Regions from separate parts of the Gottfriedia sp. S16(2024) genome, predicted to be linked through region 1. Evidence: predicted binding sites of a transcription regulator. Region 1 holds the regulator's gene; each other region holds the start of a gene.
What was found. The regulator Rex, encoded in region 1, represses fermentation and respiration genes when NADH is low (regulators of the CRP and FNR family bind a similar motif). The targets are predictions, from matches to a motif close to TTGTGAAATATTTCACAA.
Positions count from the first base shown of each region.

Region 1 (6,013 bases):
TTCTCAGGGATGTCAGCTACTACTGCTTCAGTTGTTAAGAACATTGCTGAAACAGATGCTGCGTTTTGAAGTGCAGAACGTGTAACTTTAGTTGGGTCAACGATTCCTTCTTCGATCATGTTTACCCATTGTCCGTTAGCAGCATTGAAACCAACGCCAACTTCCGCACTTTTTAATTTCTCGATAATTACTGATCCTTCTAGACCAGCATTTGTAGCGATTTGACGAACTGGAGCTTCAAGTGCACGTAATACGATGTTAATACCTGTTGCTACGTCACCTTCTGCTTCGATTGAAGCTACTTTATTGTATACGCTCATTAATGCAGTACCACCACCAGCTACAATACCTTCTTCAACTGCAGCACGAGTAGAGTTTAATGCATCTTCAATACGTAATTTACGCTCTTTTAATTCAGTTTCAGTTGCAGCACCAACTTTGATTACTGCTACACCACCAGCTAATTTAGCTAAACGCTCTTGTAATTTTTCGCGATCAAATTCAGAAGTAGTTTCTTCTAATTGAGCACGGATTACGCCGATACGTCTTTGGATTGCTTCAGTTTCACCAGCACCTTCAACGATTGTAGTGTTTTCTTTTGTTACTACAACTTTTGAAGCACGACCTAATTGAGTGATGTTCGTTGTTTTAAGATCTAATCCTAATTCTTCTGTAATCACTTCACCGCCAGTTAAGATCGCGATATCTTCTAACATTGCTTTACGACGGTCACCGAAGCCAGGAGCTTTAACAGTAACTGCATTGAAAGTACCACGTAATTTATTTACGATGATTGTTGCTTGTGCTTCACCCTCAACGTCTTCAGCAATGATTAATAGTGGTTTACCTTGTTGAACAACTTGCTCAAGTACTGGTAAGATTTCTTGAATGTTTGTTACTTTTTTATCTGTGATTAAAATATATGGGTTTTCTAATTCAGCAACCATTTTCTCTGAATTTGTAACCATATATGGAGAAGAGTATCCACGGTCAAATTGCATACCTTCTACTACTTCTAACTCAGTAGTGAAACCTTTTGATTCTTCAAGAGTAATAACTCCATCGTTACCAACGCGCTCCATTGCTTCAGCAATTAATTGTCCAACTTCTGGATCCGCTGAAGAAATTGCAGCAACTTGTGCGATTGACTCTTTACCTTCAATTGGTTTTGAGATTGTTTTTAATTCTTCGATTGCTGCAGCAACTGCTTTTTCGATCCCTTTACGGATACCCATTGGGTTTGCACCAGCAGTTACGTTTTTAAGACCTTCACGAATCATAGCTTGCGCTAAAACTGTCGCAGTTGTTGTACCGTCCCCAGCAACATCATTTGTTTTGCTAGCAACTTCTGCAACTAATTTTGCACCCATATTTTCAAATGCATCTTCTAATTCGATTTCTTTAGCGATTGTAACACCATCATTTGTAATTAATGGAGAACCGAATTTTTTCTCAAGTACTACATTACGTCCTTTTGGTCCTAAAGTTACTTTTACAGCATCAGCTAAAGCGTCTACACCACGTAACATTGCGCGACGTGCTTCTTCACCAAATCTAATGTCCTTTGCCATGAAAATGACCTCCTTATAATATAAAAAGTATATTTTTTAATTTAAGTATTTTTATTTTATTAACCTAAGATTGCAAGAATATCGTTTTCGCGAAGTACTAAGTATTCAGTACCACCGTACTTAACTTCTGTTCCTGAATATTTAGAGAAGATAATGCGGTCACCTACAGATACTTCTAAAGCAACGCGCTCACCATTTTCAAGTACTCGACCAGTACCTACTGCAACAACTTTGCCTTCTTGTGGCTTTTCTTGTGCACTACCTGGTAACACGATACCACTAGCAGTTTTTTCTTCAGACTCAACAAGCTCAATTACAACACGATCACCTAATGGCTTTAACATGTGTAAATACCTCCTCAATAATCAAATCATTATTTTTTAGCACTCATGTATATTGAGTGCTAACACAATTATTAGTTTAAATAATATCAAAAAATTTTGCAAGTCCGAAGCAGGCACTTTTCTTGTCGAAATTTAATAAGTTTTTTTCTTTACAATCAAAAGTAAAATAAAAAGTGAAAATTTCTTTTAAGAAACAAAAGAAACGCGTAAAATAATGTACGTGTTGTTATAAACCTTTGAGTTATGAAAAATATCAACACAAAGGAGCTATCGTATTGAAAACTAGAGATTTGTGGATTTTATTAACGTATGTCGTTCTTCAGTATTCAGCGGTTATTGGGGTGCCCTATTTATTAAATAGTAACTTATACGTTGGAGTGGATCAGAAAACAGCTTCTCTTGAAGCGGTGGCATTATGGGGTTGTATTAGTTTCGTAACTGGGTTAATTATTATACTTATCTTATTACATAAGCCCATTTATGAAGGAATAAAGAATCTAAAAACTAATTATCGTACAATAATCAATTGGGTTATTTTAGGTTACTTCATAACAATGCTAACTCAAATTGTTTGTAATTTAATTTTAATTTATGTATTTGATTTACATAAAGGCTCAGAAAATACTCAGAATATCATAAACATTGCTAAGCTTAATCCAGCTTTTATTATCATCCCAAGTCTAGTTGCACCAATTTTAGAAGAGATTATTTTTCGTCGAATCATTTTTAAAAGACTTTATAATCGTTTACCATTTATTATTTCTGCAGGGATTAGTTCAGCGATTTTTTCGCTTATGCACGGAGACATACCCTTCTTCTTATCTTACTTTCTAATCGGTTTTGTATTTTGTTACCTGTATAAACGAACAAACTCAATTATGGTTCCAATCTTAACACATATGTTAATGAACTCTTTTGTCGTTTTTCAGCAGATCAATTTACATTAAAAACCCCCAAATTTTTGGGGGTTTTTATTTTAATATGAATTTATTGTTGTAAAAAATATGCCAATGTTTGCAGTTCAACTGCTAGGTCTATATGATGAATGCGAATATGTTCTGGTACACTAATTCGGGCAGGTGTGAAATTTAAAATTCCTCTAATATTTTTTCCATTTAATCGATCAGCTATTGATTGAGCCACAGGTGCAGGAACAGTTAATATAACGATTTGAATATCTTCATTCATAACGTCCTCTAGATTATCTAGATTATAAACGGGTACTCCACCTATTTCAGTACCAATTTTATTTGGATCAATATCAAATGCCATCTCAATTTTAGTATTATTATTTTTTATAAAATTATAGTGTAAGAATGCAGTTCCTAAATTACCAACACCAATTAATGCAACTTTCATAACTTCATGTTGGTTAAGCGCTTTCGAGAAAAAAGTTAATAAATAATTTACGTTATAGCCATAACCTTTTTTACCGAGTGCTCCAAAATAAGAAAAATCTCTTCTGATTGTAGCGGAATCTACCTTTACTGCTTCACTTAACTCTGCTGAAGAAACTCTTTGTTTACCTGATAAAGACAAATTCTTTATAAAACGGTAATATAAAGGTAGACGTTTAGCAGTAGCTTGTGGAATTTTAATTTGTTCCGAATCCATTTTTTAATCCCCCACTTACTGTAATTCTTTTTACTATGGTGTGTAATTTGACTTTATTTTAGTAATAAAGTACTTGTTCTAATGTAAAATATACACTATATTTAAGAATTTTGACAGTCTACAGTTACATAGATAAAAAATTTTGCAATGAGGTGTTATCCATGATTCTTTTACAAGTAAATAATGTCTCAAAGTATTTTGGTAGTGACATTATACTTTCAAATATAAAATTAGAAGTTCAAACGAGTGATCGAGTTGCCATTGTTGGACGTAATGGTGCTGGAAAATCTACATTACTGAAAATCATAGCAGGTGAAATATCCTATGATGGCGGTGAAATAAATAAACCTAAAGATGTTACTGTAGGCTACCTTGCCCAAAACACTGGTTTACAAAGCGATCAAACGATTTGGGAAGAATATTATTCTGTTTTCAATCATTTAGTAGAGATGCAAGACAATATGAGAAAATTAGAAGTTAAAATGACAAGAGAGGATGTTTATTCTAACCAAGCCGTTTATGACAAGGTTATGAATGAATATGATCATCTTCAATATACTTTCAAAGAAAACGGTGGTTACCAGTTTGAAGCAGATATTCGTTCAATTATTAGTGGTTTAGGTTTTAGTAATGAAGATTACGAAACAAAAATTTCTTCGTTAAGCGGCGGACAAAAGACAAGACTGGCATTAGGTAAGCTATTATTGACGAAGCCTGATTTGTTAATTCTGGATGAGCCTACTAACCATTTGGATATTGACACTCTTAGTTGGTTAGAGCGCTACTTACAGTCATATCCTGGTGCAGTATTAATCGTTTCCCACGATCGATATTTCCTTGATCAAGTTGTTAATATTGTTTATGAAATATCTAATCATAAGCATCAACGTTTTGTTGGTAATTATAGTAAGTATCTTGATCTAAAGGCAGCTCAATATGAACAAGAGTTAAAACAGTTCGAAAAACAACAAGAGGAAATCAATAAACTTGAAGATTTTGTGCAGCGTAATATTGCGCGTGCTTCAACTACAAAAAGAGCCCAAAGTCGAAGAAAACAATTAGATCGAATGGTACGATTAGACAAGCCACTTGGAGATGAATCTTCAGCTAATTTTTCATTTTCAATTGAAAAACAAAGCGGTAATGATGTGTTGTCTGTACAAGATTTATTTATTGGCTATGACCGGATCCCAACAATTGATCAGACAATGAAATTCGTACTAAATCGAGGCGATAGTGTCGCATTAGTCGGTCCAAATGGTGTTGGTAAATCGACATTACTTAAAACGATTATTGGAGACTTAGAAAAATTACAGGGAACGATTGATTTTGGGGCAAATGTTTCGGTTGGTTACTATGATCAAGAGCAAGCAAAACTAACTTCCAATAAGAGAGTATTAGACGAACTTTGGGATGATTATCCATTAAAGCCCGAACAAGAAATTCGGACAATATTAGGGAACTTTTTATTTTCTGGAGATGATGTAACTAAAAATGTTACCTCTTTAAGTGGTGGAGAAAAGGCAAGATTAGCATTGGCTAAACTTATGATGAAAAAAGCTAATTTTCTAATTCTTGATGAGCCTACTAACCACTTAGATTTAGATAGTAAAGAAGTATTAGAAAATGCTTTGTTAGATTACCCTGGAACAATTTTATTCGTTTCTCATGATCGTTACTTTATGAACAGATTATCCACAAAAACTTTTGAACTAGCAAAAGCAGGATTATCAATTTATTTGGGTGATTATGACTATTACCAATTTAAGAAAAACGAAGCATTCGAAAAAGAACAAGCAGAAAAGGAGGCTACATTAACACAAGTTAAACAATCCTCTCAGCCAATTTCTGATTATCAACAAGACAAAGAATTAAAGAAAAAACTTCGTCAAACTCAGCGACGTATAGAGGAAATTGAAAGTAATATATCTCAGTATGAGCTTGATATAGAGACGATCGAACTAGAATTATGTAAGCCAGAAGTTTACGGTGATTTTCAATTAGTACAGGAATTAACAAATAAGAAAAATGATTTCGAAGCTAAGTTAATAGACCTAATGGAAGAATGGGAGAACTTACAAGAATAATTGATTAAACGGATATGCTTTTTGCTATCCGTTTTTACTTATCTACATATTTATCCACATATATTCAATTACAATTTAGCTTTTACACAGGTTTATACACATTATCCACAGATATACAGCAATGTTATTCACATTTTTGTTCACATAGTTTAATAAGTTTTTAACAAATAAAAAGTACTTATCCACATTTTATAAAAAAACTGTGAATAAGTACTTCTTACATATTCTCTAAATCCAAGCCTGGATTCCCGTTTAATGCCAAATTACCTAGTTTTCCTTGTTTTAAACGGATAAATGCAGCAGCGCCAATCATTGCAGCATTATCAGTACAAAGTGATAGTGGTGGTATAACTAATTCTATATTACTCAAAGCATTCATCTCGTTTTGTAATGTAGC
Region 1 is NZ_JBFLUO010000001.1:991,866-997,878, forward strand. Features, by position in the region: gene groL (chaperonin GroEL) at 1-1,571, opposite strand, end outside; gene groES (co-chaperone GroES) at 1,631-1,915, opposite strand; gene AB1282_RS04555 (CPBP family intramembrane glutamic endopeptidase) at 2,191-2,862, shown strand; gene AB1282_RS04560 (redox-sensing transcriptional repressor Rex) at 2,903-3,529, opposite strand; gene AB1282_RS04565 (ABC-F family ATP-binding cassette domain-containing protein) at 3,691-5,616, shown strand; gene tsaD (tRNA (adenosine(37)-N6)-threonylcarbamoyltransferase complex transferase subunit TsaD) at 5,834-6,013, opposite strand, start outside.

Region 2 (6,013 bases), 770 kb from region 1:
ATCAATACTTTACTAAAAGACTACATTTACACGAAATATTACCAGATTAATTCTTAATGAAAAAAACTCTTAGTCATTATAAGACCAAGAGTTTTTAATATTTTATCAGGTAGTTGTTTGGAATAGATAACCTATTCAATTAAAAGTAAAACAATGAGGTAATCAATTTATATATAAAAAAACTTTCTATAGCTAGTATTCTTTAACTTGAATATACGAACAAAAGCAACATCAAGAACGATGATGCTTTTGTTTATATAATTAAATTTATTGAGAAATAAACATTTGTGTCCATGCATTAGAACGTGAGTCATAACCTACACCAATTTGATCTAATTTAGCGTTCAAAATATTTGCACGATGTCCTGCACTATTCATCCATGCTTTTACTACCTCTTCTGGAGTTTTTTGTCCTTTTGCAATATTTTCAGCTGCATGATTATAAGAAATTCCAAACTTTTTCATCATATCAAATGGTGAACCGTAAGTTGGACTGTTATGATCAAAATAATTTTTATCAGTCATGTCTTTTGACTTAATACGAGAAACTTTAGATAATTCATTATTAGCTTTAAAAGGTTTTATACCAGCTTTTGTTCTCTCTATATTAGTTAATTCTATAACTTTTGATTCATATGCAGATAAAGAAGCAGGCACTTCGATTTTAGATGGATTTTCAGGTGCCGGATCTATTGGTTTTGATGGAGTATTTGGTATTACTGGTTGAGTAGGCTTTGATGGAACATTTGGTATTACTGGTTGAGCAGGCTTTGATGGAACATTTGGTATTACAGGCTTAGCAGGCTTTGATGGAACATTTGGTATTACAGGCTTAGCAGGCTTTGATGGAACATTTGGTATTACAGGCTTAGCAGGCTTTGATGGAACGTTTGGTTTTATTGGCTGAACAGGATTTGATGGAACGTTAGGCGTTATTGGTTGAACAGGTATTAGTGGAATATTAGGTGTAATTAGTTGTGAAAGTTTAAATGGTATATTTGGTATTTCTATTGTTGTATTTTGTTGGTGATTATTGTTGTTACTCGCCTCTTTAAAACTTTTAATAGTTTGGCCAAGGTTACTTACTATATTAGATTTAAAAAATTCACTAAGTTGTATGGAATTATTTGAAGGTAATTTATTAGAAAATATATTCTCTATTGATAGTTTAGGTAAGATAAAATATTGATATAAAGTATTATTATATAAATGATTTTGTTGAATAGATTGTTTTGTATCAGCATGTGTATGTGTATTAAAAATTAGAGATCCAATTAAAACTGTCAATGTAATTGTTTTTTTCATTTGTAAATCCCCCAATTAAGATTATTGTGTTGTGCTCCTGTCGAGAAGAACAATTTAAGTCTAACAATTATCTATATAAACAATCGTTTCATTATTGAATTGAGTAATTTCTTAAATAAAACGATGTGGCTTGGTAATTGTTTTTACTAACTTTTCGATAAAATGAATAAATAAATTTGGAAGCATTACGAAAAAATAACTTGATTCTTTACTTTAATAAGCTAACCTTCATAATTAAAATTGGTAATTAAGTTTGCAGACATGATACACTCCATTTTCAAAACATTAGTATTCTGATCTAATACAAAAAAGAGCCTTCCTTGAAAGAAGGCTCTTTTTCACGTTGTTGGAAATCTTAAATACCGTTAAATAAAATAATCAGATTGTAAATACCTTTTAATTTGAATAACTATTTAGTTTAACCGGAACAAAGCAAAGCCAATATAGGATTGCTTCAATAATGTTTTTTCATTTAATCAGCTAAGTAATAAGGAATAAAAATGTGGCGACTATTTTATCAAAAAAAAGTAATTTAAACAGTGAATGTGAATTATGTCACAAAATAGACAATTTATAGACACGATTTAGACAAATAAGATTAAGTCAAAACCCCTTTGAAAAAGTAAACTATAAGTAACAAGAGTACCATTGAGTGGTTCTCTAAAATTTACTTAATGAATTATTTGTGAAAAAATGTTCAAAGTTTTGCTCGGGCATAATGAAAATTTTTTTGAAATGATTTTTATCCTAAGGGGGATGTACTGTGAGTGTATTAGAGCTTGCAAGAATACAATTTGGTTCCACAACAATTTTCCATTTTTTATTTGTTCCACTTTCAATCGGTTTAGTATTTATGGTAGCAATAATGGAAACATTGTATGTTTTTCGAAATAAAGAGGAATATAAAAAGTTAACAAAATTCTTTGGGCACTTATTTTTAATTAATTTTGCAGTTGGTGTTGTGACAGGTATTATTCAAGAGTTTCAATTTGGTATGAACTGGTCTGAATATTCCCGTTTTGTAGGGGATGTATTTGGTGCGCCACTTGCAATTGAAGCACTTTTAGCATTTTTTATGGAGTCTACATTTTTAGGAATTTGGATATTTGGTTGGGAACGACTTAATAAAAAAATTCATTTAATGTGTATTTGGCTAGTTGCTTTCGGAACTTTAATGTCTGCGTTTTGGATTTTAGCAGCCAATTCTTTCATGCAGGAGCCAGTAGGCTTTGCAATTAAAAATGGTCGTGCAGAAATGACCGACTTCTTAGCAATCATAACAAATCCACAACTTAAAGTTGAGTTTCCTCACACGATTGCTGGAGCATTAGCAACTGGAGCGTTATTTGTTGCGGGTGTAAGTGCGTATAAAATCTTAAAAAAACAAGAAACAGAACTTTTTAAAAAGGCGTTTAATCTTGCAATGGTGTTCGCTCTAATTGCAGGAATTGGTGTTGCATTTAGTGGACATTCTCAAGCGAAACATTTAATGAAAACACAGCCGATGAAAATGGCTGCAAGTGAAGGGCTATGGAAAGATAGCGGTGACCCAGCAAGCTGGATGGTCTTTGGTCTGATTGATTCGAAAAAGAAAGAAAATAAATATGAGGTTGAAGTACCATATTTATTAAGTTATTTAGCTTATGAGAAGTTCGAAGGTAAAGTACCTGGTATGAATACTTTACAAAAACAATATGAAAAATTATATGGTCCTGGAAATTATATTCCACCAGTTAATACAGTTTTCTGGAGCTTTAGAATTATGGCTGGAGCAGGAATGGTCATGATTTTAATGGCGATGCTAGGTTTATATTTTAGCTATCGTAAAAAATTAGAATCAAAAAATCTATTCTTAAAGGCATCAATTTTACTAATTTCTTTACCGTTTATTGCAAATACAGCTGGATGGGTTATGACGGAAATAGGTCGTCAACCATGGACTGTATTCGGTTTAATGACTACTGCTGCATCTGTATCACCTAATGTTTCAAAAGGATCACTCATTTTTTCAATCACAACTTTTACAACAATGTATGCAATTTTAGCAGTTGTTTTAGTTTACTTGTTTGTGAAAGAAATTAAAAAAGGAACACACCATGCTGAAACTGAAAAAGTTCCTACGGTCGATCCGTTTGAAAGGGAGGCGACAATCGTATGATTGCGTTAAATGAATTATGGTTTTTACTCGTAGCAGTTTTATTTATCGGGTTCTTCTTTTTAGAAGGCTTCGATTTTGGTGTAGGTATATCTACAAAGCTACTAGCCAAAAATGATACTGAACGAAGAATATTAATAAATACAATTGGCCCGTTTTGGGATGCAAATGAAGTGTGGCTATTAACTGCAGGTGGAGCAATTTTTGCAGCATTCCCAAATTGGTATGCAACAATGTTTAGTGGATATTATATTCCGTTTGTATTTGTTTTAATGGCATTAATCGGACGTGGAGTTGCGTTTGAATTTAGAGGGAAAGTCGAAAGTTCAAAATGGTCAAAATCTTGGGATTGGGTCATTTTCTTCGGTAGTTTATTACCACCATTTCTATTCGGTGTATTATTCTCAAGTATCCTTAAGGGGATGCCGATTGATCAAAATATGAATATTTCTGCAGGGTTTACTGATTACGTTAATTTATTTACTGTAGTCGGCGGTGTAACTGTGACATTACTATGTCTCTTACACGGATTAATGTTTTTAACATTAAAAACGGTTGGAGAATTAAGAAACCGTGCACGTTCTCTAGCACGTATGGTAATCATACCAGTGTTCTTATTCTTAGTCGCCTTTACTGGTATGGCATATTTTGAAACGGATATGTTTAAAGTAAAAGCACATATAACAATTCCACTTATTTTATTAATCGTAGTATCTTATATTCTTGCTACAATATTCATCCTTAAAAAGCGAGATGGTTGGTCGTTTGCTATGTCGGGCCTTGGTATTGTACTAACAGTCGGGACATTGTTTACTTCTCTGTTCCCAAGAGTCATGATTAGTTCAATCAAAAATACGTATGACTTAACTGTTTATAATGCTTCATCTGGTCCTTATTCGTTAAAAGTAATGACAATAGTTGCATGTACATTATTACCATTCGTATTAGGTTACCAAATTTGGAGTTATTATGTTTTTAGAAAAAGAGTGGATGAGAAGGATTTGACTTATTAATGGGAAAAGATCTTATTAAATATAAAGGGATTAATCGTTTATTAATAATCCTATCTTTTTTAACAATTATACAAGTAACGACAATCATTATTCAGGCATATATGCTTTCACAAGCTATTGTCAGATTGTTCAATGGAAAAAATAGTAGCGATATTTTATACGCTACTATTTTCTTCATCAGTGCATTTGTCTGTCGATATATTATGTCGACGATCAAACAAAAATGTTCAGAGCATTTTGCGGACATTGCTTCAACCGAAATGAAAATGAAAGTATTGGAGAAAATCTTTAAACTTGGACCTAGATTTGCAAGAAAATCAGGAACCGGTAATATCGTAACGCTTATTATGGAAGGAACTACACAACTAAGAAATTACCTAGAAATCGTTCCATTGAAAATGATTAACTTAGCAATTGTCTCACCAATAATCGTAATCTATATTTTCTTTGTTGATAAAGTTTCTGCACTTATACTAATCGTAACATTTCCAATCATTATTATTTTTATGATTCTACTCGGTTTGGCAGCTAAAAAGAAATCAAACAAACAATGGAAGGTTTACCGTATTTTATCGAACCATTTTACTGATTCATTACGTGGTTTAGAAACATTGAAATTTCTTGGTTTAAGTAGAAAACATATTAAAAAGATAGAAAGTGTAAGTGAAAGATACAGAGAAGCAACGATGGGCACATTAAAAGTAGCTTTTTTATCATCATTTGCACTAGATTTATTCACAATGCTGTCAATCGCTACAGTTGCAGTCTTTTTAGGACTTCGATTGATTGACGGAGTAATTTTATTAGGGCCAGCACTAACAATTTTAATTTTAGCTCCTGAATATTTCTTACCAGTTCGTGAAGTTGGAGCTGATTATCATGCTACATTAAATGGTCAAGAAGCTGGAAAAACAATGCAAGATATTTTAGATGAGCAGGAGTTTAAAGATCAAGAAATTTCTCCTCTTTCAGATTGGAATCGTGCAAGTAAAATTAATTTTAAAGATGTTTCAGTAAAACCCGAAAAAGATGGCCAAACGATTTTATCAAATATAAATTTGAATATAACAGGGTTTCAAAAAATTGGGATTGTTGGAGAAAGTGGTTCTGGTAAATCAACGCTTATTGATTTAATAGGTGGATTTTTAGAGCCAGCAAATGGAACTATTCAAATTTTTGGTGAAGAGGTATCACATCTTCAAATACAAGATTGGCATAAACAGTTAATCTATATTCCACAAAGTCCTTATATTTTCTCAAAATCATTAAACGATAATATAAGCTTTTATAAACCTAATGCTACTAAAGAAGAAATTGAAAGTGCAGCAGTTCAAGCTGGGTTAACTTCTTTAATAGAAGAATTGCCAAAAGGATTAGAAGAAAAAATTGGTGAAGGTGGAAGAGCTTTAAGTGGCGGGCAAAGCCAACGCGTTGCCCTTGCTAGAGCATATCTTGAAAACCGACCAATTCTTTTATTAGATGAACCTACTAGTCATCTAGATATTGAAACTGAGTTTGAATTAAAACAAACAATGCTTCA
Region 2 is NZ_JBFLUO010000001.1:1,758,846-1,764,858, forward strand. Features, by position in the region: gene AB1282_RS08255 (BglG family transcription antiterminator) at 1-50, shown strand, start outside; gene AB1282_RS08260 (CAP domain-containing protein) at 268-1,305, opposite strand; gene AB1282_RS08265 (cytochrome ubiquinol oxidase subunit I) at 2,069-3,463, shown strand; gene cydB (cytochrome d ubiquinol oxidase subunit II) at 3,460-4,473, shown strand; gene cydD (thiol reductant ABC exporter subunit CydD) at 4,473-6,013, shown strand, end outside.
Region 2: the regulator Rex is predicted to act here: its motif matches at 1,849-1,866, upstream of AB1282_RS08265 (cytochrome ubiquinol oxidase subunit I).

Region 3 (6,013 bases), 3.0 Mb from region 1:
GAAATTGTACATGATTCAGAAGTTGCCAAAAAATTAATGCCATACTATTACTATGGGACAAAACGTCCAATTATTGATACAAATTACTACGAAACCTATAATCGTGGAAACGTATCTTTAGTTGATGTGAAGAACGATTCAATTGAATCAATTACACCTAATGGGTTGAAAACAATCAACAATGAATATGAATTAGATGTGATTGTATTTGCTACTGGGTATGATGGAATGACTGGACCATTAATGAAGATTGATATTAAAGGAAAAGATGGAATTAGTTTGAAAGAAAAATGGGACGGAGGAGCACAAACGAGAACATATCTTGGAATTGCTAATGCAGGTTTCCCTAATATGTTTATGATTACTGGGCCTGAAAGTCCTTCAGTACTTAGCAACATGCCAGTTTCAATTGAGCAACACGTAGAATGGATCGCTGATTGTATTCAGTTCTTACGTACGAAAGAAATTGATATTATTGAAGCTAATGTTGATGCAGAGAATGAATGGAGCCAACATTGTAGGGAAGTTGCAGAAGCAACGCTATTTACAAAAACAGATTCATGGTACACCGGGGCAAATATTAAAGGAAAACCACGAGGATTTCAAATTTACCTTGGTGGTGTAGGAGCATATCGTAAAAAATGTGATGAAATAGCAACAAATGGATATGAAGGTTTTGTATTAACCTCAACAGCAGTTCATTAATTAGAATACAACACATTGAAAAACACTTCTTTTTATAGAGAAGTGTTTTTCAATGTGCTTAAAGTTTAGTACTTCATAAGTGGTTCATGAGTAAGTAAAACAGCGAAAAGATGAATATAGCTTACTTACAATTAGTTGGAGTGTAAATAGAACAGATCTCTCCAAGTATTAAAATTCATTTAATGAAAGTTGAATTAATCCACAAATTCAGAGTAAAAATAGTATAATGATATGTATTTAAATTTCATTAATAGTATAAATATTCAATTTGCTATTTGTTAGAGTTAAAAAGGGGAGAGTTTTAATTTGTCTGCATCAAAAAAATCTATCTTTAAAGGGACCTCATTTACGAATTTTTGGGTCTCTCGTATGTTTACTTCGACTTCATTTCAGATGCTATCGGTGGCAATTGGATGGCAAATGTATGATTTGACACATGACGCGTTTAGTCTGGGGCTAGTTGGTTTGGCGCAATTTATTCCAATGGTCTTACTTACTTTAGTAGTTGGTCAAGTTGCTGACAGGGTTGATCGTCGGAAGATTGTTCTCATATGCCAAATGGTAGAAGCTATAATAGCAGGGCTTCTATTATATGGTAATTTTGCTAATTGGCTTGGCAAAGAGGAAATATTAATTGCTGCTTTTATACTCGGTGCATGCCGTACTTTTGAAGGACCTGCTTCTTCTGCATTATTACCTCAAGTTGTGCCAAAGTCTATTTTACAGCAAGCCATTTCTTGGAGTACATCTGCAGGTCAAACAGCACAAATACTAGGGCCATCTCTTGGTGGGGTATTATTTTCGGTAGGACCAGCATACGTATATGCAACGTCAGCAATTGCTTTATTACTTTCATCAATCCTAACATTTTTTATAAAATTAGACAGTCAATTTATTCGAAAATCAGAACCAGTAACTTTACGTACAATGCTTATGGGGTTAGAATTTGTCTATAAGCACCCAATCATTTTAGGAACGATATCACTTGATTTATTTGCCGTTTTACTCGGAGGAGCTACAGCACTTTTACCAATTTATGCGCAAGATATTTTACATACAGGTGCTTGGGGCTTAGGGCTAATGCGTACTGCACCAGCTGTTGGAGCATTAATCATGTCTTTAATTTTAGCTTATTTTCCACTTAAAAGATCATATGGTCCAATATTATTTGGAGCGTTAGGTATTTTTGGGCTGGCAACTATGCTATTTGCAATCTCAACAAACTTAGTCATCTCATTAATTGCATTATTTATCATCGGAGCCTCGGATGTAGTCAGCGTAGTAATACGTTCTTCGCTAGTTCAGCTACAGACACCGGATGATATGAGAGGCAGAGTAAATGCTGTAAATTCTCTATTTATTGGAACTTCAAATCAGCTCGGGGAATTTGAATCTGGAACGATGGCTGGATTAATTGGTGCGGTACCAGCTGTATTTGTGGGTGGACTTGGAACGATATTAGTTGCAGGACTTTGGATGTATTTATTCCCTTCACTTAGAAGAATTAATTCACTTTTTGGAGAGAAAACAGAAAAAGCAGGATAATTTGCTAAAGGAGATTTTATGGAAAATACTAAAAAAACCTCTGAAACGATTGATGAATATATTTTACAATTTCAGCCAGATGTTCAGGAAAAGTTACAAGCCTTAAGAAAAACTGTAAAAGAAGTTGTGCCAAATGCTGTAGAGAGAATTAGTTACCAAATGCCTACATTTGCGCTTAATAAAAATTTAGTACATTTTGCTGCATTTAAACATCATATTGGATTTTACCCTGGAGCAAGTGGTATTGCAGCATTTAAACAAGAATTATCAGTTTATAAAGGTGCTAAAGGATCTGTACAATTTCCGTTAAACGATCCACTTCCATTTGATCTAATAAAAAAGATTGTAAAGTATAGAGAAGTTGAGGATATTAAAAAAGCAGAAGAGAAATTAAAAAAGAAAAAATAAGTTCGGGACCTCTAAAGCTATTTTTAGCTTTGGAGGTTTTTTGGAAAAAAGGCTGAAGCTTTTGTTCAAAATTTTGACATATAATTTTCGTTAAAACATTACTTTATCCGTTATACTAAACTTGTATTTAGATAGGAAAAACAATTAATAAATGATGAAGTTGATTTTTTTTAGTAAAACTTGTGAACAATTTCACAAAGTATACTTGGGGGCTAGAAAAGATGAAAAGAAAATTATTGATGATTGGTAATGGTATGGCAGGAGTTCGATGTATAGAAGAGATTTTAAAAAGAAATAAAGATTTATTTGAAATTACGATAATAGGTGATGAACCTTATCCAAACTATAACCGAATCATGTTATCAAATGTATTACAAGGAAAAACAAACTTCGATGAAATCAATATTAATGATTGGAATTGGTATAGAGAGAATCAAATTACATTACTCACAAATGAAAAAGTGTCAAAAATATGTACAACAGAAAAAAAAGTTGAAACAGAAAAAGGGAAAACGCTTTTATATGATGAACTTATTTTAGCTACTGGATCTAGTGCCTTTATACTCCCTATTCCAGGAAATGATCTGCAAGGTGTAATCGGTTTCCGTACAATTCAAGATACTGAATTAATGATTGATTATGCAAAAAAATATAAAAAAGCAGTAGTAATTGGGGGAGGCCTATTAGGCTTAGAAGCAGCAAGAGGCTTAATTGATCGAGGAATGGAAGTTTATGTTGTTCATTTACTACCTACATTAATGGAACAACAATTAGATGAAACTGCTGCGAAAATGCTAAAAAAAGATTTAGAAGCACAAGGAATGAACTTCTTAATGGAAAAACAAACGATTTCAATAAATGGAACGAATCGTGTAGAAGGGATTAGTTTTTCGGATGGAACTTCATTAGATTGTGATTTAGTCGTTATGGCAGTTGGAATTAGACCTAATATTTCTTTAGCAAAAGAAGCAGGAATCGATGCAAACCGTGCAATAGTTGTAAACGATTTTATGCAAACATCTGAACCATCCATTTATGCAGTGGGTGAATGTGCTGAGCATAACGGAACTACTTATGGGTTAGTAGCACCGTTGTATGAACAAGGGATTGTGCTTGCTGATCATATGACTGGTAATTTAACAAACGGATATAAAGGAAGCATTTTATCAACTCAGTTAAAAGTATCTGGTTGTGATTTATTCTCTGGGGGATTTATCCATGAAGAAGAAGATATGCAGGCGATCATAGTAAATGACCAATTTGCTGGACTTTACAAAAAAGTAATAGTGAAAGATGAAAAAGTTGTTGGAGTAGTTTTATATGGTGACGCATCGGATGGAAATCGATTATTCAACATGTTGAAAAATGAAACAAATATAAGAGAATACACAAGTGCTTCTATTCTCCATAAATCAGGTGAGGACTCTGGTGAAGATTTTGTTCTTACAATGAGTGCAAATGATACAGTTTGTGGATGTAATGGGGTCACGAAAGGTACAATTGTTCAATCAATTTTAGAACAAGAACTTACTACGTTTGAAGATGTGAAAAGTTGCACAAAGGCTGGTGCATCATGTGGAAAATGTAAAGGAATGGTTGAAAGTATTTTAGCAGCTACATTAGGTGCTACATTTGATCCTAATGCTGCAAAACCTGGTATGTGTGGATGTACAACATTATCTCGTGATGAAGTTATAAATGAAATCAAAGAAAAAGGATTACAAACTCCTAGAGAGGTTCGCATTGTATTAGGGTTTGAAAATGAAGAAGGATGTTCAAAATGCCGTCCAGCTCTAAATTATTATTTAAGAATGATGTATCCAAATGATTATCTTGATGATAAATCATCACGCTTCGTTAATGAAAGAATGGAAGGAAATATTCAAAAAGATGGGTCATTCTCAATCGTACCGCGAATGTATGGGGGAGTAACGACAGGTGATGAATTAATTAAACTTGGTGAAGTAGCAAATAAATTCAACGTACCTTTAGTAAAAGTTACAGGTGCGAGCCGTGTTGGTTTATATGGTGTTAAAAAAGAAGATGTACCTAAAGTTTGGGAAGAATTAGGAATGCGTTCAGGATATGCTTACTCTAAGTCTCTTAGAAATGTTAAATCATGCGTCGGTAATCGATTTTGCCGATTTGGAACACAAGATTCATTAGGATTAGGTATCCAATTAGAAAAAGCAATCGAAATGGTTGATACGCCACATAAGATGAAAATGGGTGTTACAGGATGTCCTCGAAATTGCGCCGAAGTGCTTACTAAGGACTTTGGAGTAATCTGTGTGGAAAATGGGTTCCAGCTTTACTTTGGCGGTAATGGTGGAACAGAAGTTAGAGAATGTGATTTGTTAACTACTGTAACTACAGAAGAAGAAGTCGTTCACATGGCAAAAGCTTATGTTCAATACTATCGCGAAACAGGAGTTTACGGAGAACGAACTGCTCCTTGGGTAGAGCGAATCGGAGTGGAAATCATTAAAGAAGTATTGTTAAACAAAGAACAAGAAAATGCTCTAGTAGAGAAATTTGATCAAGCAAAATCAACATACGAAGAAGCATGGGGCCAAGCGCTTACTAATCAATTAGATCTATATGAGGTTATTAGAAAGTAATTGCAAACATGAGAGGAGCAAAAAAATGATCACTACACAAGAGAAGATAAAAATTATAGATTTAGCTTCTTTACCAATTCAAATTGGAAAAGAAGTAGTGATAAAAGGGGAATCAATTGCTTTATTCCGTTTATCAAATGAAGATGTTCGAGCAATCGAAGGTATTTGTCCAGGGACAAATGGACCACTTGCTGAAGGGATTGTTTCAGGTGAATATGTGTACTGCCCCCTTCGTGACTGGAAAATTTCATTAATAACTGGTGAAGTTCAAAAACCAGATGATGGAACTGTAAAAACATATAAAACCGAAGTAATCGACAGTTATGTTTATATTACGGTGTAACTTATGAAAAAAAAATCAGGATTTATTTCATTTGTAGGTGCAGGACCTGGGGATTTAGGATTAATAACAGAAAAAGGATTGAAATGTATTCGAGTTGCTGAAGTCATTTTATATGATCGACTTGCTAATCCAAGGCTACTTCGTGAAGCGAATGAAAATTGTGAGTTCATTTACTGTGGGAAGCTCCCTAACAGACATATTATGCGTCAAGAAATGATTAATCAAACTTTAGTAACATTCGCCCTAGATGGGAAATATGTCGTTCGATTAAAAGGCGGAGACCCTTCCGTTTTTGGACGAGTAGGTGAAGAAGCAGAGGAAGCTTCAAAGCATGATATACCTTTTGAAATTATTCCGGGAATTACTTCTAGCATTGCTGCAGCAGCATATG
Region 3 is NZ_JBFLUO010000001.1:3,980,290-3,986,302, reverse strand. Features, by position in the region: gene AB1282_RS18825 (flavin-containing monooxygenase) at 1-705, shown strand, start outside; gene AB1282_RS18820 (MFS transporter) at 1,012-2,250, shown strand; gene AB1282_RS18815 (iron chaperone) at 2,269-2,658, shown strand; gene nirB (nitrite reductase large subunit NirB) at 2,880-5,279, shown strand; gene nirD (nitrite reductase small subunit NirD) at 5,305-5,622, shown strand; gene cobA (uroporphyrinogen-III C-methyltransferase) at 5,626-6,013, shown strand, end outside.
Region 3: the regulator Rex is predicted to act here: its motif matches at 2,839-2,856, upstream of nirB (nitrite reductase large subunit NirB).

Region 4 (6,013 bases), 1.8 Mb from region 1:
TGGATGGAAGTTTTTTATAAAGAACGATTCTTCAATATCGTCTGTTGAAATTGGTAAAGTCTTAGGTAATTTATTTTTTAAAACAACATACATGAGCACCGACATAAACAATAAACCTAATGTTGCAGGGACGAACATCATTGCTGTATGCATATAAAGTGTCATATGCACAATCTTTAACGCGATTAAGTTTACAATATTACTTACTCCGATTGGCGCACTAGATGCTGTCGCAATAAGCGCTCCAGATAATAAATATGGAATTTGTTGGTGTGGTTTTAGACGAAGATTTTTTAATAGAAGGATTAAGATTGGAGTTGTAATTAGAATACTGCCATCATTGTTAAAGAGTAAGGTCATCAAAAAGCATAATAGTTGGATATACCAATATAACCGATACCCAGATCCTTTTGCCAAAGTAACTAGTCGAGCTGCTGACCAATGAAAGAACCCGAAGCTTTCTAAAATAACAGCCATAACAATTGTTGCAATAATTGTAATTGAAGCTCCACCGATTTTCGTTATTATGTCATATAAATCGTGGCGACTAACAATTCCAGTTACTAGAATGATTATTGCTCCAATTGAAGCAGGCCATGCTTCATGAATTCCTTTTGGTCTCCAGAATATGACAGCCATTGTCATAATGAAAACAAATGCTGTCATTGCAATTTCAAAATTCATTTTTATTCACCTTTCCCTAATCGGTAGTATTTTTTTGTGTCCTACTTGTCCGATTAATATACTAATATTCAATTTTACTAATCATGTACTTAGTTAGTTGACCATTTTTTTAAGTTTGTATATTTGTCCACATAGTTGAAATGTCCCGAAATGACATCGTCCTATAGGTACACATGCCCCGGAAATATCGATTTTTACCGAAAAAAAAGGTCAGCCGATTTGCTGACCTAAATTATTTCGAAATATCATTATGAAAATCTATTCCCATTTATATAATAACAATCCTCTTGATATGTAATAAAAGCAATTTCAAATTCAGGAATATTTAATGTGTTAATATGTTTCTCAATTGTAGCTGCGAAACGATCTCTAGTTTCAACTCCACGTTCAAACCACTTCACTTCAATAAATGGAAAACTTTCTACAATTTCGCCATTAAAAATTGAAGTTGAATGAATACAATCAACCGTAAAATTATCAGTTCCACATTCACAAACCACTGCGAGTTCATCGATCAATGGCTTGCTAATTTTGCAAATATCATCAGTCGAAATCCCTTTGATTAATAATTGAGGCATAAATGTCCCACCTTTTTTCTACAATTATAACTTAAATTACGTTGAAAATTAAATGAGTTTAATTTTTCCAAGTAGGTTTTCTATGTTTACATAGAATTCGCTTATCTTTAAAAATAAGGAGTTAAACAATATTAAAACTTCCTATATAGATTGTACAAAAAAAGAAATCAGTAGAGGGTTCAAAGGAAAGAAGTGACAATTCAAAATTTGCAAGCAGGAAAAAACTTAGTATTGAAAAATCCAACTTTGATTGCAAAGTGCTTTATGAACATATTATATTAATCATTTGGTATATAGAATATTTCTGTTTCTAATAAAAAAACCAATAATTGGTATTGATAATCATTTTCAACTATGGTAATCTAAAATTAATAAAAGAAGTTTAAGAAATAAACCATTGTTTTTCTTAGTTCTTCGTTTGTATGCACATTAAAAAGTAAAATGTGGAATGCAACCCTAGAACCCCCCAAAACCCTAAAGAAGAGAAGAACGTGCTAGGACAGTAGTTTTTCTCTTCACCAAATTAATAACCCTGTATTTTGACGCAGATCATTCTGCGTTATTTTTTTGTGTGAAAATACAGATTATTTTGTGAAATTCTAAAAAAAATATTATACTAATTTACTAATATGTATGTTTCAAAAATGTGAAAGAAAAGTTAATCAAAATCTAATATTTGTCTAAAATGTGAACGTTGTGAATAAATGAGCAAACGAGTACAGCCGTTGGTATATATAGGTTTTTAAGAAAAAATCATATTTTCAAATATGTCTAAAATGTGAACACTGTTTTTTTCCTTCCAAAAAGGAAATTAATTGTTTGTTTTTTTAATTAAAGTATCTTACTATAACTGTGGACATTGTTTGTCATTTTAGTGACAATTTATAAAAATACTTATCTAAGAAATAATTCAAAAAAACTATTTTGAACTTTTTACTTACGTTATAGGAAGGAAGAGCGAAATGAAAAAATTTCTAATGGGCATGATGATCATGCTGGTTGCATTAGTAATGGGTGCTTGTGATAAGATTGCAGTTCTTAATCCAAAGGGTCCAGTTGCTAAAACGCAAGCGGATACGATTATCTTCTCAATGTTGATGATGTTAGGAGTTTTACTAGTAGTTTACATTCTTTATATTGTTATTCTATATAAATATCGTGCTAGTAAACTTCCAAAAGATTACGAACCTCCTCACGAAGAGGGAAGTAAAACGCTAGAAATTATTTGGACTGTCATCCCAATAATTATTGTTGCAGTTTTATCTGTAGTAACTGTTAAAACAACTAATGCAGTTGAAACTGTACCAAAAGGTCATGAAAATGATAAACCGCTTGTTATTTACGCAAGTTCTTCAAACTGGAAATGGCATTTCTCTTATCCTGAACAAGGAATTGAAACTGTTAACTATGTAAATATTCCAACGAATAGAAATGTAGAATTCAGACTTTATTCATTCGGTCCGATTACAAGTTTTTGGATTCCACAATTAGGTGGACAAAAATACGCGATGAGTGACATGGTAACTAAATTAAATTTTGTTGCTTCAAATGAAGGTTCTTACATTGGTAAGAACAGTAACTTCAATGGTAAAGGCTTTGCTGGAATGGAATTTGAAGTACTAGCAATGAATAATAAGGATTTTAACGGCTGGGTGAAAGACGTTAAAGGAACAGCTCCTGCTTTAACAGAAACAGAGTTTAATAAATTACTAAAAATTGAACATTTAGGTAGAAAGACATATAGTTCAACTCATTTAGGATTTAGACCAGCTCCAGAAGGTAAAAATGCAGGACATCAACATGGTTCTATGAAGGATTCATCTGATCACCATGACATGGATAATATGGAGGGGATGAAATAATGGGTTTTAAATGGGATCACTTTTTTGTAACAGGTGAACCAATGATCTATGGCGCAATGGTGAGTATCGTTGTTGTAACTCTTGCTATTGTAATTGGTTTAACCAAATTTAAAAAATGGGGTTATTTATGGAAAGAATGGTTAACAACTGTTGACCATAAACGTATCGGTGTAATGTATATTCTGTGTGCATTATTAATGCTATTCCGTGGTGGAGTAGATGCATTATTAATGCGTGCACAGTTAGCAGGACCAGATTTAAAAATATTAGATGCACAGCATTATAATGAAATTTTTACAACACACGGCTTAATTATGATTCTGTTCATGGCGATGCCTTTCATTATTGGATTAATGAACATCGTTATTCCTTTACAAATCGGAGCTCGTGACGTAGCATTCCCTTACTTAAATGCAGTAAGTTTCTGGTTATTCTTTGCAGGTGCAATGCTTTTAAATTTAAGCTTTGTTATCGGTGGATCACCAGATGCTGGTTGGACAGCCTACTTCCCTCTAGCTAGTAAGCAATTCAGCCCAGGAGTTGGGAATAACTATTACGCAATTTCGCTTCAAATTGCTGGTCTAGGTACATTGATGACTGGTATTAACTTTATCGTTACAATTTTAAAAATGCGTGCACCAGGTTTGAAATTAATGAAATTACCAATGTTTACATGGAGTATCTTAATTACAAACGTTATTATCGTATTCGCATTCCCAGTATTAACTGTAGCTTTAGCATTAATGATGTTTGATCGTGAGTTTGGTACTCAATTCTTTACGATGGCACATGGTAATGATATGCTTTGGGCGAACTTATTCTGGATTTGGGGACATCCTGAAGTTTACATCGTTATTCTTCCAGCATTCGGTATATATAGTGAAATTATAGCTACATTCTCAAGAAAGAATTTATACGGATATAAGAGCATGGTTGTCAGTATGATCGCCATTTCTGCTCTAAGTTTCCTTGTATGGGTTCACCATTTCTATACAATGGGTCAAGGCTCTGTTGTAAATGGCTTCTTTAGTATTACAACAATGGCAATTAGTATACCAACCGGTGTTAAAATATTTAACTGGTTGTTTACATTAAGAAAAGGTAAGATCGAATTTACCGTTCCAATGTTGTACTCACTAGCATTTATTCCGATCTTTACAATCGGTGGGGTTACAGGAGTAATGCTAGCTATGGCAAGTGCTGACTACCAATATCATAATACGATGTTCTTAGTTGCTCACTTCCATTATGTATTAATTCCAGGTACTGTTTTTGCGGTAATCGCAGGATTCTACTATTGGTTCCCTAAAGTATTTGGTTTCAAATTAGATGAAAAAATTGGTAAGATTACGTTCTGGACAATTATCGTTAGCTTTAACGTAACATTCTTCCCATTATTCTTATTAGGATTAAAAGGTATGACTCGCCGTACTTATACTTATAGTGCAGAGTCAGGTTTCGGACCTTTAAACTTGATTGCTACAATTGGAGCTGTCGGGTTAGCAGTCGGATTCTGTTTACTTGTTTACAATATTTATTACAGTGTACGTTACGCACCAAGAGAAACAACTGGTGATCCATGGAATGCAAGAACATTAGAGTGGGCAACAAGTAGTCCAATTGCTCCTTATAATTTCGCAGTTATTCCAAAAGTTGATTCTTTAGATCCATTCTGGAAAGCTAAAAAAGAAGGTAAATCTTTACTTGAAGGCGAGATTACAGATATTCATATGCCAAGTAATAGTGGTATACCTTTCATTTTAGGTGCAGCATTTATGGCATTTGGTTTCTTCTTAATATTTGAATGGTGGGTACCAATGATTGTATTTGCAGTTCCTGTCGCACTATGCTTAATTGCACGTTCTTTCCAACGCGATCATGGCTACCATATTCATAAAGAAGAAATTATTGAAACAGAGAAAAAATTACGAGGTGATCATTATGAGCAGCAGGCCTCTGTATAGTCTAGGTGAAGAAAGTTCTAATAAGATTCTAGGCTTCTGGATATTTTTAGGAGCGGAGATTGCTTTATTCGGAACATTGTTCGCAGTTTACTTCACTTTAGCGAATAACACTGGTTCAGCACCTACTCAAAAAGAATTATTTGAGATGAAAGGTGTAATGATAGAAACATTTGCCCTATTAACAAGTAGTTTTACGATTGGTTTAGTCGTGAACGCAATAAAATTAAATCACAAAAAAGCTTTTATAAGCTTCCTTGTTTTAACACTAGCTTTAGGTGCAGTCTTCCTTGGAGTAGAGATTACAGAGTTCTTTACTTATGTTCATGAAGGTGCAACAATCCAAAGTAGTGGAGCACTATCAGCATTATTCGTTTTATTAGGTACTCACGGTGCCCACGTATCATTCGGTATGTTATGGGGTATTGCAATCTTAATTCAAGTTTCTCGTGAGGGAATTACAGAAACTACAGCAAACAAAACATTTATTTATTCATTATACTGGCACTTCTTAGACGTAGTATGGATCTTTATCTTCAGTTTTGTTTACGTGAAAGGACTGATTGGATGAGCGCATTATTCCCTAAGCATCAAGTGGTTGGCTTCATCCAATCACTTGTTCTAACAATCATAGCTTTAAGTGTTTACTATTTAAATTTACCATTTAATGTATCATTTATTATTTTAATTGTAACTGCATTATTACAAGGCGGTCTTCAGTTAATTGTTTTCATGCATATGAATGAAAATGAAAACAAACGTGTATTATATATCAATTTAGGCTACGCAGTATTTATTGCTGTAGCAATTGTCTTCGGTACTCTTTGGACATTAGTTTGGGGTATGTAATATAAAAAAGCTCTTCGATATTCGAAGAGCTTTTTTTTGCATTTTAATATAGATTTTTGCTTAACTTACACATCTTAAT
Region 4 is NZ_JBFLUO010000001.1:2,776,831-2,782,843, forward strand. Features, by position in the region: gene AB1282_RS12900 (arsenic transporter) at 1-684, opposite strand, end outside; gene AB1282_RS12905 (DUF1904 family protein) at 933-1,262, opposite strand; gene qoxA (cytochrome aa3 quinol oxidase subunit II) at 2,225-3,124, shown strand; gene qoxB (cytochrome aa3 quinol oxidase subunit I) at 3,124-5,088, shown strand; gene AB1282_RS12920 (cytochrome c oxidase subunit 3) at 5,057-5,656, shown strand; gene qoxD (cytochrome aa3 quinol oxidase subunit IV) at 5,653-5,934, shown strand.
Region 4: the regulator Rex is predicted to act here: its motif matches at 1,957-1,974, upstream of qoxA (cytochrome aa3 quinol oxidase subunit II).